DNA from 2 places in the Desulfosporosinus paludis genome. Region 2 is predicted to be linked to the other one. Evidence: riboswitches for the same ligand, from Rfam matches in the RefSeq annotation. Region 2 holds a riboswitch; the other holds the start of a gene.
What was found. Region 2 has a riboswitch for cobalamin ahead of VZF35_RS04310 (energy-coupling factor ABC transporter permease). Riboswitches for the same ligand answer to the same signal wherever they lie in the genome.
Positions count from the first base shown of each region.

Region 1: another riboswitch for cobalamin. It lies ahead of VZF35_RS05805 (amidophosphoribosyltransferase); the one in region 2 lies ahead of VZF35_RS04310 (energy-coupling factor ABC transporter permease).

Region 1 is NZ_CP144211.1:1,145,604-1,150,387, forward strand. It holds gene thiC (phosphomethylpyrimidine synthase ThiC) at 1-315, opposite strand, end outside; cobalamin riboswitch at 472-663, opposite strand; partial or broken gene VZF35_RS05805 (amidophosphoribosyltransferase) at 682-1,692, opposite strand; cobalamin riboswitch at 1,810-1,983, opposite strand; gene VZF35_RS05810 (hypothetical protein) at 2,330-2,533, opposite strand; gene VZF35_RS05815 (hypothetical protein) at 3,371-3,715, shown strand; gene VZF35_RS05820 (hypothetical protein) at 3,782-3,964, opposite strand; gene VZF35_RS05825 (anaerobic sulfatase maturase) at 4,042-4,784, opposite strand, start outside.
Region 2 is NZ_CP144211.1:819,343-824,126, forward strand. It holds gene VZF35_RS04295 (energy-coupling factor ABC transporter ATP-binding protein) at 1-260, opposite strand, end outside; gene cbiQ (cobalt ECF transporter T component CbiQ) at 278-1,057, opposite strand; gene VZF35_RS04305 (hypothetical protein) at 1,078-1,407, opposite strand; gene VZF35_RS04310 (energy-coupling factor ABC transporter permease) at 1,391-2,089, opposite strand; cobalamin riboswitch at 2,251-2,440, opposite strand; gene rbr (rubrerythrin) at 2,768-3,304, opposite strand; gene VZF35_RS04320 (desulfoferrodoxin) at 3,321-3,704, opposite strand; gene rd (rubredoxin) at 3,774-3,938, opposite strand; gene VZF35_RS04330 (hypothetical protein) at 4,259-4,417, shown strand; gene VZF35_RS04335 (hypothetical protein) at 4,537-4,784, shown strand, end outside.

The DNA of each region.
Region 1 (4,784 bases), 330 kb from region 2:
TGTATCAATATCACCGCTGACGCTTAGATCCATCAGAGCATCCGTACCTGCTGCCAATGCTGTTTTGATCTTTTCAACTTCTTCACTAATTGTAGCTTCACTACCGTAAAGACCAATACTGGCACTGACCTTTGTCCGCAACCCATATCCTATCCCAACAGGAATAATAGTCTTATGGTGAATATTACAAGGAATTACTATTGTACCAGCAGCAACTCCCTGCCTGATAAATTCTGGTGAGACTTTCTCACGGGCCGCCACCTGCTCCATTTCGGTAGTAATTGTTCCTTCCAACGCGCTCGTTAATAAACTCATCATTAATCCTCCTCGTAACTTTTTATAGAGTAAAAATTTTAAACACATATGTCTATGTCTGCATACCTCCCTTTTAAAAATGGTTAATAAAAAAAGTCCACACCTTATTAGATGTGAACATTTCCACCGTTCCCGTCTTGCTGCCTTTATTAGAAAACAGCTCACAACAGTTCAGGCAGGTCTCCTGGCTTCCGGAGTAACGCCCGCGTCTCCCTTCCCGCTTGTTTTTCCTAACGGACAACAAGCGGTGGTTATGAGATGGACTACCGGTTACAGTGGCGGGACCGTCCGGGACTTGCACCCGGTTCCCTATTCTCCCTTGCGGGCACCTGAATGTTATCATATATTTACTTAGAGGCCGCTTTTTCAACCGGTTTCTTGCTTAAAAACCGGAACTGGATAAACCCCGTCAAAACAAGCTGTGCAAAACTCATTAGATTGCTGTAAAACTTGAAGCATTCCTTTTAAGCTGAGGTAATAAAGGCTATCTGCCCCGACATAATGTCTGATTTCTTCAAGAGTTTGATGCGCAGCAACAAGCTCATCAGATGACGGAATATCAATACCATAGTAACAGGGAAATCTTAAGGGGGAGAAGCCACCAAAAAATGCACCTCTTTTGCTCCTGCTTCTCTAAGCATTTGGGCAATATGGCGGCTTGTGGTTCCCCGGACAAGAGAATCGTCCACTATCACTACCCTTTGTCCTTGAATTACATCGTCCACCCGCAACCCCAATTGCACAAGTTTCTGAAGCTAAAATATAACCAAATTCAGACCCTTTCAGTTTTCCTAGGCATAATGGACGCATTCCGTAAGGGTCTCGCAAGCCAATTAGACTGTTTTCTGTCATCATTACCAACGAATATGAACCTGATATTTCATTCAGATAGAGTTCCAGAAGTTTCTTAAGAGGGAGATTCCTGTAATGTGCTATAAAACTCAAAAAAACTTCACTATCTAAGTTGATTGGTCTAGCTACTCTGGTTTGCGCAAACCGCTTTTTTAATTGACATACATTGGTTATGTTCCCATTATGAGCTACAGCGAAACTGCCCTGTTCGCCCTTATATACCAAAGGTTGGGCATTTGCTTCCGAACTATCGCCACTGGTAGAATATCTTACATGTCCTATAGCTACATTTCCCTTTAATGTTTCTATAAGATCTTTACTAAAAACTTCCGTAACCAACCCCATTTTCTTATGTAATTTAATTTCTATCCCGTCTGAAATTGCCATCCCGGCACTTTCCTCTCCCCTATGTTGCAGCGCAATGAGACCATAGTAAGTTTTTAGGGCAACACTATTACCTGGAGCATAAATACCAAAAACACCACACTCGTCACGGGGTTTGTCACGAAATTCCCAAGGGAACATTTTCCTCTCCTCCCTCGAAATTAGTAACTTAATATTATATTAAAACAAAAAACCCGCAACTCATTATGAGCGCGGATTTTTCCATCATCCTCACCTAAACCAACTTAAACGCGAAGTCGATGCTTAGTATTTACAGGCAGGTCTCCTGACTCAGGTTCATAGCTTCCTTGCCCCCTTCCTCCTTACAGAGTGGTCATGGCAATAGCTCCCCTTTACAGTGGCGGGTCCGTCCGGGACTTACACCCGGTTCCCTATTCTCCCTCATTGGGCACCTGTAAAATTCGGTTTAATTATGGCTAATATTACTTAAGAAGATAGAATATGTCAAGTACAATTTTCGATGAAATTTTGTATCAACCACCCGTCAAGTCACCAGTAATCTTTCACCCCTACCACCCACCAACCTTCGAAAGGGGCCTTCTTTTGGAAAGCGGGTGAGATCGACTCATTACTCGACTACGGCTAGGCTTTACCAGAACGAACAGTATCAACTTTTCAATTAGTGTTAGCTTAAGTTTTGCACCACAATGAGGACAAACTGTCGCGGACTGTGCAACTTCTCTTGAGCAAGTCTTACAGGACGTTAATTGATCCATAACCAATTCCACCTTTCTGTTTCCTCACTCCATCAGAATGGTTAATAAATTAATACTTTGACGGTTTGCATTATTCCAAAAAAGATAAGGCAAAACCCAAAGATTCGTTCGCTTCGAATAAGTCGACTTCTATCCATAGGCAACCTTTCATTTAGCCAACCGATATACCATCCTTGGAATGAGAGAAATGAAATCACCAAACCAAATGCAATGAGAAGCATTCTAAAGAATGTTCCTAATTTCACCAATTATCCCTCCCCCAACGTTCACCGTGTGGACGGTAACATTGGATATCTCAACATATCGTACTAATTCCACAATTATACTTTATTTCCTGTGCGCACGTTGTGCGTTTCATATATATTTTTTCAGAAATCATTGCTCCTGCGGTGCGATGTAAGACAACCGACTAACCTCATGCGAAAGCCTCTGGGGGACAATAGCATGTCGGTAAAGTCAGGATTAGACTGCTAACGCTGTCGAGTTGCCTGGCGAGTCAGGCCATATATGGTAAAGCCTGTGGGCTGAATCCGGGTCTGTGGCTGTGAAACGCTGACGGTCATGCACCGGCTATTAATAGGTATACCTAATATGAGGAAAGTTGGGTATAAGCAGGCCTATTGACGCACCTGTGGTAAGCAGGGTAACGACCAACCGGGTACCTACGTATGGATACACTATATGAAACTGCCAAACGTGACCTGCCTAAGTGCCGTTCCTGGCATATGGCAGAGAGCCCTAACAGTAGCCTAATGGCCTTCTGTAACGGAAGGCACACGGTGAGCAGTTCCTTCTCCAATACTAAAGCCCTGGCCTCGACCTTCGCCTTGGAATTCCTTAACCCCTCCGCATTCGTCTTCAAACTGTCGCGCTCTGTACTCAGCCGGGTTATTTGGCCCGCTTGCTCTTCCAGGGCTTTCCGGAGATCCGCCTTTTCCTCCAGGGCCCGATCCCGTTCCTTAATGACCTGATCCCGCTCTTTTTTACATAACGGTGGAAAGCTATCTCTTCAGGAATTATATAAAGTTGCGTCACCAGTCCAAGGAAAAGGTAAAGGAATTTTACGATCGATTCGCACTCAAATGGTTCCAAGAATTCCTATCGTTATGGTGTTTGTTAGTCATCGTAAGAATGAAAATGAATGGTTAGCTATTCTTAGCACGGACCGTACTTTAACCGAAGAAGAAATTATCAGGAATTACAGCATGCGGTTAGATATTGAAACCTTTATTAAATGCACAAAATCGCTTCTTAAGTTGCAGAAGGAGTTTCAAGGCCGTTCTTACGACATGCTGATTAGTCATACAACAATCGTTTATGTACGTTATATCCTGCTCGCATGGCAACATCGCCAAAACACGAATGAAAGAACCTTAGGACTTTTTGCAGAATTGTGTGATGAGGTGATACGTATTCACTTATTCTAACACTCGTGTTTGCAGAATGTTGAGAGGCAAAAATACAAATTATGGAGGCAATAATACCTAGAGCAGCTATTCCTTCAAAGCCAACATGAAAAGAGAGTATTTGGGCTTTGACGATAGTTTAGCCCCCATTCGATCCGCAAGGGATCCGGAAAAGGGTGACATGATAAACATTGCCAGAGAGACGACCGTCATAATAAGCCCAACCAAGAATGGAGAAAGTTTAAGTATCCAGTCTAGATAAAAAGGCATTAAGAAAATTACTCCAAACATTAGCGAATAAGAAAGTAATCCCGTAATATTTGGTTTACTAAACGAACTTACAGCCTCTATCCGACGGAAAATCTCCTGGCCAATTCGTATATTCGCGGGCTCGCGTATTCAAAAAATTCCTTGTAAGCCGCACAATAATAATTGAGGGTCGGCAGATTTTCCATGAAAGGCTCACGATCTCTTCTGCAGCCGCCGCGGCAAAAATTTCCCCACCTGCACTGCTTGCAGGTGGGATCAGTATATTTGGATCCTTCAATAAATTCTTTAACGATATCGCTTTTTTCAATTTCTTCAAAAAGTAAATTTCTAACATTGCCGATATACCACCTATCAAATACATAAAAGTCGCAAGGGTAAACCCCTCCGTCTGCTTCAACAACAAACTGAAAGGAACAAGTTCCTGATAATCCACAGGATTCAGGAGGTAATCCCATAGCAAGTCCAACAAGGTTATCAAAGTAACGGATATTGATCGGATACCCTTGCAAAACATCCGCATACCACTCGTCGAAGATTCTCTTTAAAAAGTAAGCATATCTTTCCGGCGTTAATGAGTAGTTATAACGACCACGGAGTTCTCCCTGGGGGTCTAAGCAGGGTATAAACTGCAGATAATGAAAATCATGTTTTTTATAAAAGTTGTAGATTTTACTTATATGTCTTGCCACGTTAGCCGTAACTACACACAAAATATTGTATTCTACACTATGCTTGTTAAAAAGCTGTATTGCTTTCATAACCTTCGAAAAGGACCCTTTACAATTAATTCCTATCCGGTAATAGTCATGTATGTCTTTGG
Region 2 (4,784 bases):
GGGTCTTGGAAGACCATCCCAATGATTCGGCGGATCTCTGCTAAATTTTCTTTCTGCACTGGTAAGTTTTTGATTGTAACTGTACCGAATGTTGGTTGCAAAAGACCATTAAAAAGTTGAAACAACGTTGATTTTCCTGCCCCATTCGGCCCTAGAATGGCAATTCTTTCGCCCTTCCTTATGTTCAAAGATATATTCTTCAGTGCCTGGTGTCCATCATTATAGGTATAGCCGGCTTCCGCGATCTTGATAAGTTCCATGTCAATTCCCTTCTTAGCTAAATTATTACGTTCAGAACCACAAAGACTGCCAGAAAGCTAGCACCAACCAAACCGATCTGCCAATCTATTGTGGAAATCGGTACTGTGAAAAAATCAGCGCCAGTACTATCTTCGTTGTATCCTCTAGAAAGCATTGCTTTATAAATCCTGATACTGCGATCTAATGAATTCGTTAAAACATAGCCTGCCACTTTACCAATGTCTCGCGCTTGTCGCAGCCATGAACTATTGCCACCCATCCGGCTCAATTGTGCCCGCCTCATGTTGTGGCTTGTTTCTGTTAAAATGAAAACATAGCGATACATCATGGCGGCAAGATCAACCATTAGACCAGGAACTTTACATAGGCGTAAGGTTTCCAGAATTTCGATCATGGGTGTACTAAACGAGAGAACACTGCCCAAAGTCACTGCCGCCATAATGCGGAGTAATATAAGAAAACCTAACTCTAAGCCTTCTTGATAGCCGGTGAGCCTAAATGATTCGAAAGAAATAACGAATAATGCATGACTGCCATTAGTGAAGATTAGACTGAGAAACACTAACCATGCTATCCCAAAGGGGATAGAAAGGCGGATGACCAAGTGCCGCCATGGCTGCTGAAGAGCATGAAAAGAAGCTAGGGCGGCCAGCCAAAGGCCGGCGACCAGATACCAATGAGTGAGAAGAGTTGAGACAATGATGGCACTTAAAAATAATACGGTTTTAACCCGGCCATCCCAACGATGCAGCGGGCTATCAGCGGCGGCAATTTTATCTAAAACAGCCAATTCCATGATCATTCCACCTCTAGGGATTATTCTTCTTTTTTAGGGGTACCGAAAAGTTTTTCCCAATGGTGACCGACGATTAAACCAGCAAAAAAGTTGGCAACAGAAAAGGCTCCCACTTGAGCATCACCCGGTAATTCTGCGAAAGGATGATGTTGTCCTTTGGTTACGTCCGTGGCTAGAGTGTTTACTAAATCGTCTGTTCCACCGGCCTCCATCTGATGACTTGCCATATACTTACCGGCACCAAAAATGAAAAGCAACATCACAAACATTATTGAGAGCATAACCTTAGTAAAAGTGTCAAACCATTTAATTTGCTGGTTAGATGTCTGTTTTTTAGTTGCCAATGACATTAGGTTTCACCTCCCGGTCTGATTTTTGGCGAAACTTAATCCCTGGCAGCAAGTCAGGCCGGCGATTAACCATAACTTGAAGAACTGCTGCGGTAAAGACAGCTTCAGCAATGGCTAAAGGCAGCTGAGTTGGACCATATCCCATAAAAAAGATCATCCATTGCTTTACCAATGGAACATTGCCGTGCAGACTGAGGGCAAGTTCAAAAGCGCTGACCAAATATGTAATAATGTCTCCTACAAAGCCGGCCACTCCAGCCGCAAGCCAGAGAGGGCATTTCAGGCGGCGTAAGAATTTCCAGCTTAACCACCCGGAAATGCCTCCACAAATCCCCATGGAAAAGGTGTTGGCTCCAATTGTGGTAATGCCGCCATGCCCCAAAAAAATAGCCTGAAAAAAGAGTACAATTGCCGAAATCACAGCGGTAGCTAAAGGCCCAACGATAATCGCAGCCAACGGTGTCCCACAAGGGTGGGAACAGGAACCCGTGACTGGCACAGGCAGATGCATGCACGAGATAATAAATACTCCTACACCAGTCATAGCTAAGAATGGTTTGTAAGATAAATTTTCCTGGACTTTCTTCTTAATTTCTCGTATGCCAGGAACTACAAATAAAGTAGTCGCGGCATACCATGAACTCCATGCTAAAGGCGATAGAATCCCATCTTCAATATGCATAGCAAGAACCTCCAAAAAATGTCGTTGATTTACTAAAAAAGAACTCTTCCGTCCAAATTAAACATAAAAAAACCCTTCACCAACAGAAGGGTTAGAAGTTCAACCAGTTTCCGGTAAATTTACCACGAACACAGTAAAACACCTCCCTAACATCCCGTAGGTAGTTTGACTCCGGAACAAGCAGGTCTCCTGGCTCAAGATCATCATTAACTTACGTCTTCCCGGTTATTATCCAGTGACACTATGTAAGTTAACTCCCTATTACAGTGGCGGGCACCGCGTCAGCTTTAACTGACTTCCCTTTTCAATTCTATTCCTCAGAAAAGAATCACTTATTCGCGATTATTAACTTACACTCATGCTAACATAAACAATCTAATCTGTCCAGAACAATTTGAAAAATTGCCATAACTATAATTCTTCGAATTTTATAATAGTCAGCGGAAGCAGTTTCTACATGATTCTTAATTAGGATATCTATTAAAACAAACCCATACTTATGCTAGTTTTTCATACTCTGAGAACATAAAGGGAGTATCGCCAAACTACTCTCTATTTACTAGTAGTTTGCAATACCCCTTTACAAAAGTTCTACCGTTATGACTTTATCCAGACTCCTCTGAAATCGCTCATTTTCATACTTCGTAATGCTATTTTAGCAGCATAAAGTCCTTCATATTAGTAATTTCTTTCAAGCACTTCAAAATAAGCTTTAGGATGAGCGCAAACCGGGCATACTTCAGGTGCCTCAGTTCCTTCATGAATATGACCGCAGTTCCTGCATTTCCAATAGAACTTGCCATCCTTTTTAAACACTTTACCTTGTTCCAGATTCTCTAAGAGCCGTTTATAACGTTCCTCATGTTCTTTCTCTATTCTGGCCACCCCTTCAAATAATAGGGCGATATCTTCAAATCCTTCTTCTCTGGCATCGGCGGCCATTTTCGGATACATATCAGTCCATTCGCTATATTCTCCTGCTGCGGCTGCTTTCAAATTGTCCATGGTATTGGAAATTCCGCTGAGTTTTTTAAACCAAATCTTAGCGTGTTCTTTCTCATTTTCTGCAGTTTCTAGGAAAAGAGCCGCAATTTGCTCATACCCTTCTTTTTTAGCAACTGAGGAAAAATAGGTATATTTGTTGCGGGCTTGAGATTCTCCCGCGAAAGCATCCATTAAATTCTTTTCCGTCTTAGTTCCTTTTAAATCTTTCATTGTCAGTCCTCCATAGTTACTTGATAATTTTCCACAGCCCATGTAAGTTACAGTACTCTCTAACTTCTAAAACTTCCTCCGCCTTGACTGAAAACTCTGCAGCAGGCTTTTGTCCAGGTACTAGCTCCGCTCGAACTACTTGATCTTTGGTCAAGACTTCAATAAATCGTATTGAATGTTTCTCTTCCATCGGATGTTCAACGCTGCCTACTTTAACCAAAATTCCGTCACCCGAAGTTTCCATGACAGGCACATGTTTTTCTTTACCTGTATCTTCCCCTTTAGCTTCAAGCTTTTCCATCGGCTGATTGCAGCAAACTAAGGCCGAAGCCCCTTGATGAACAACCTCGATCACATTGCCGCAGACACTGCATTTAAATAACTCTCGAAGTTTCGTCATTTCTAATCCCTCCATAAACATTATTAAGACTTCTTACTAATCATCCTGGAATTTTAAATCTGATTGTTCCTAGTTTTCAAGGGGTTCAAATTGATCTTTAGCAACACCGCATGTAGGGCAAACCCAATCTTCTGGGATATCTTCAAATGGAGTTCCTGGGGCAATCCCAGAATCCGGATCGCCAAGGGTTGGATCGTAAACGTATCCACATACCGAACATTGATATTTCTTCATTTTCGTTCCTCCTAATTTATAGGCTATCCTTTGGATCTGAATAAGTTTTTAGCTTGGTCATATTTTATAATTATTTTAATTATAAATCAAGTAGAAATTTCCGAGAATATTCGACATTTTGCGACCAATAAAAGGGACAGCTTGGTTTATCCAATATCTTCTTGGTTTTCTTGGTATTAATTTCAAGACATATACCTTTCCAAGATGGTTAGATTATAAAGAAACTATAAGCTATGAATTTATGAACTCTCTATTAAAGAATCTTTAATCACTGAACATAACCCCTAATGATCTTTAGGTTTATAAAGGAGGATGGTTGGATGCGTAAAATAAGCGATAGTATTCTGCTTGGTTTTGCGGCAGGCATGTTGGGTGCTCTCCCCGGAAGGCTTCTAAATAAAGTTGAGTTTAAATTCGGATTAACGGATTCAAGATACAAAGAAATGGCAGCAATCCCTTTTGTAAAAAAAGGGACATAAATAAACCATCCGGAAAGAACGTCGGAAAAATTGCCAATAGTTTATTAGCCTCTGTCGTTGGGGTCAGTACTACATATTTACTCTAGAAGACTGGTCGTGACTACGCGATCTTAAAAGGTATGGGTATCACAGCATTTACATGGCTCGGATTTTATAGTTTAAGTACTCAAACACATATGCGAAAAAGCAAGAAACCGCTGACTGCTCTTTTGAGTTTTGGGGATCATTTAATCTTTGGCGCAGTTACAGCGACTCTGGTTTCAAAATTAGGTGATGATAGTCTTTTTCCAAGTAATAAACAGGCTGATAAAAATTATCAGGACGAAGCCACTATTCAACATCAATTGAGAAACAATACTCTACACGT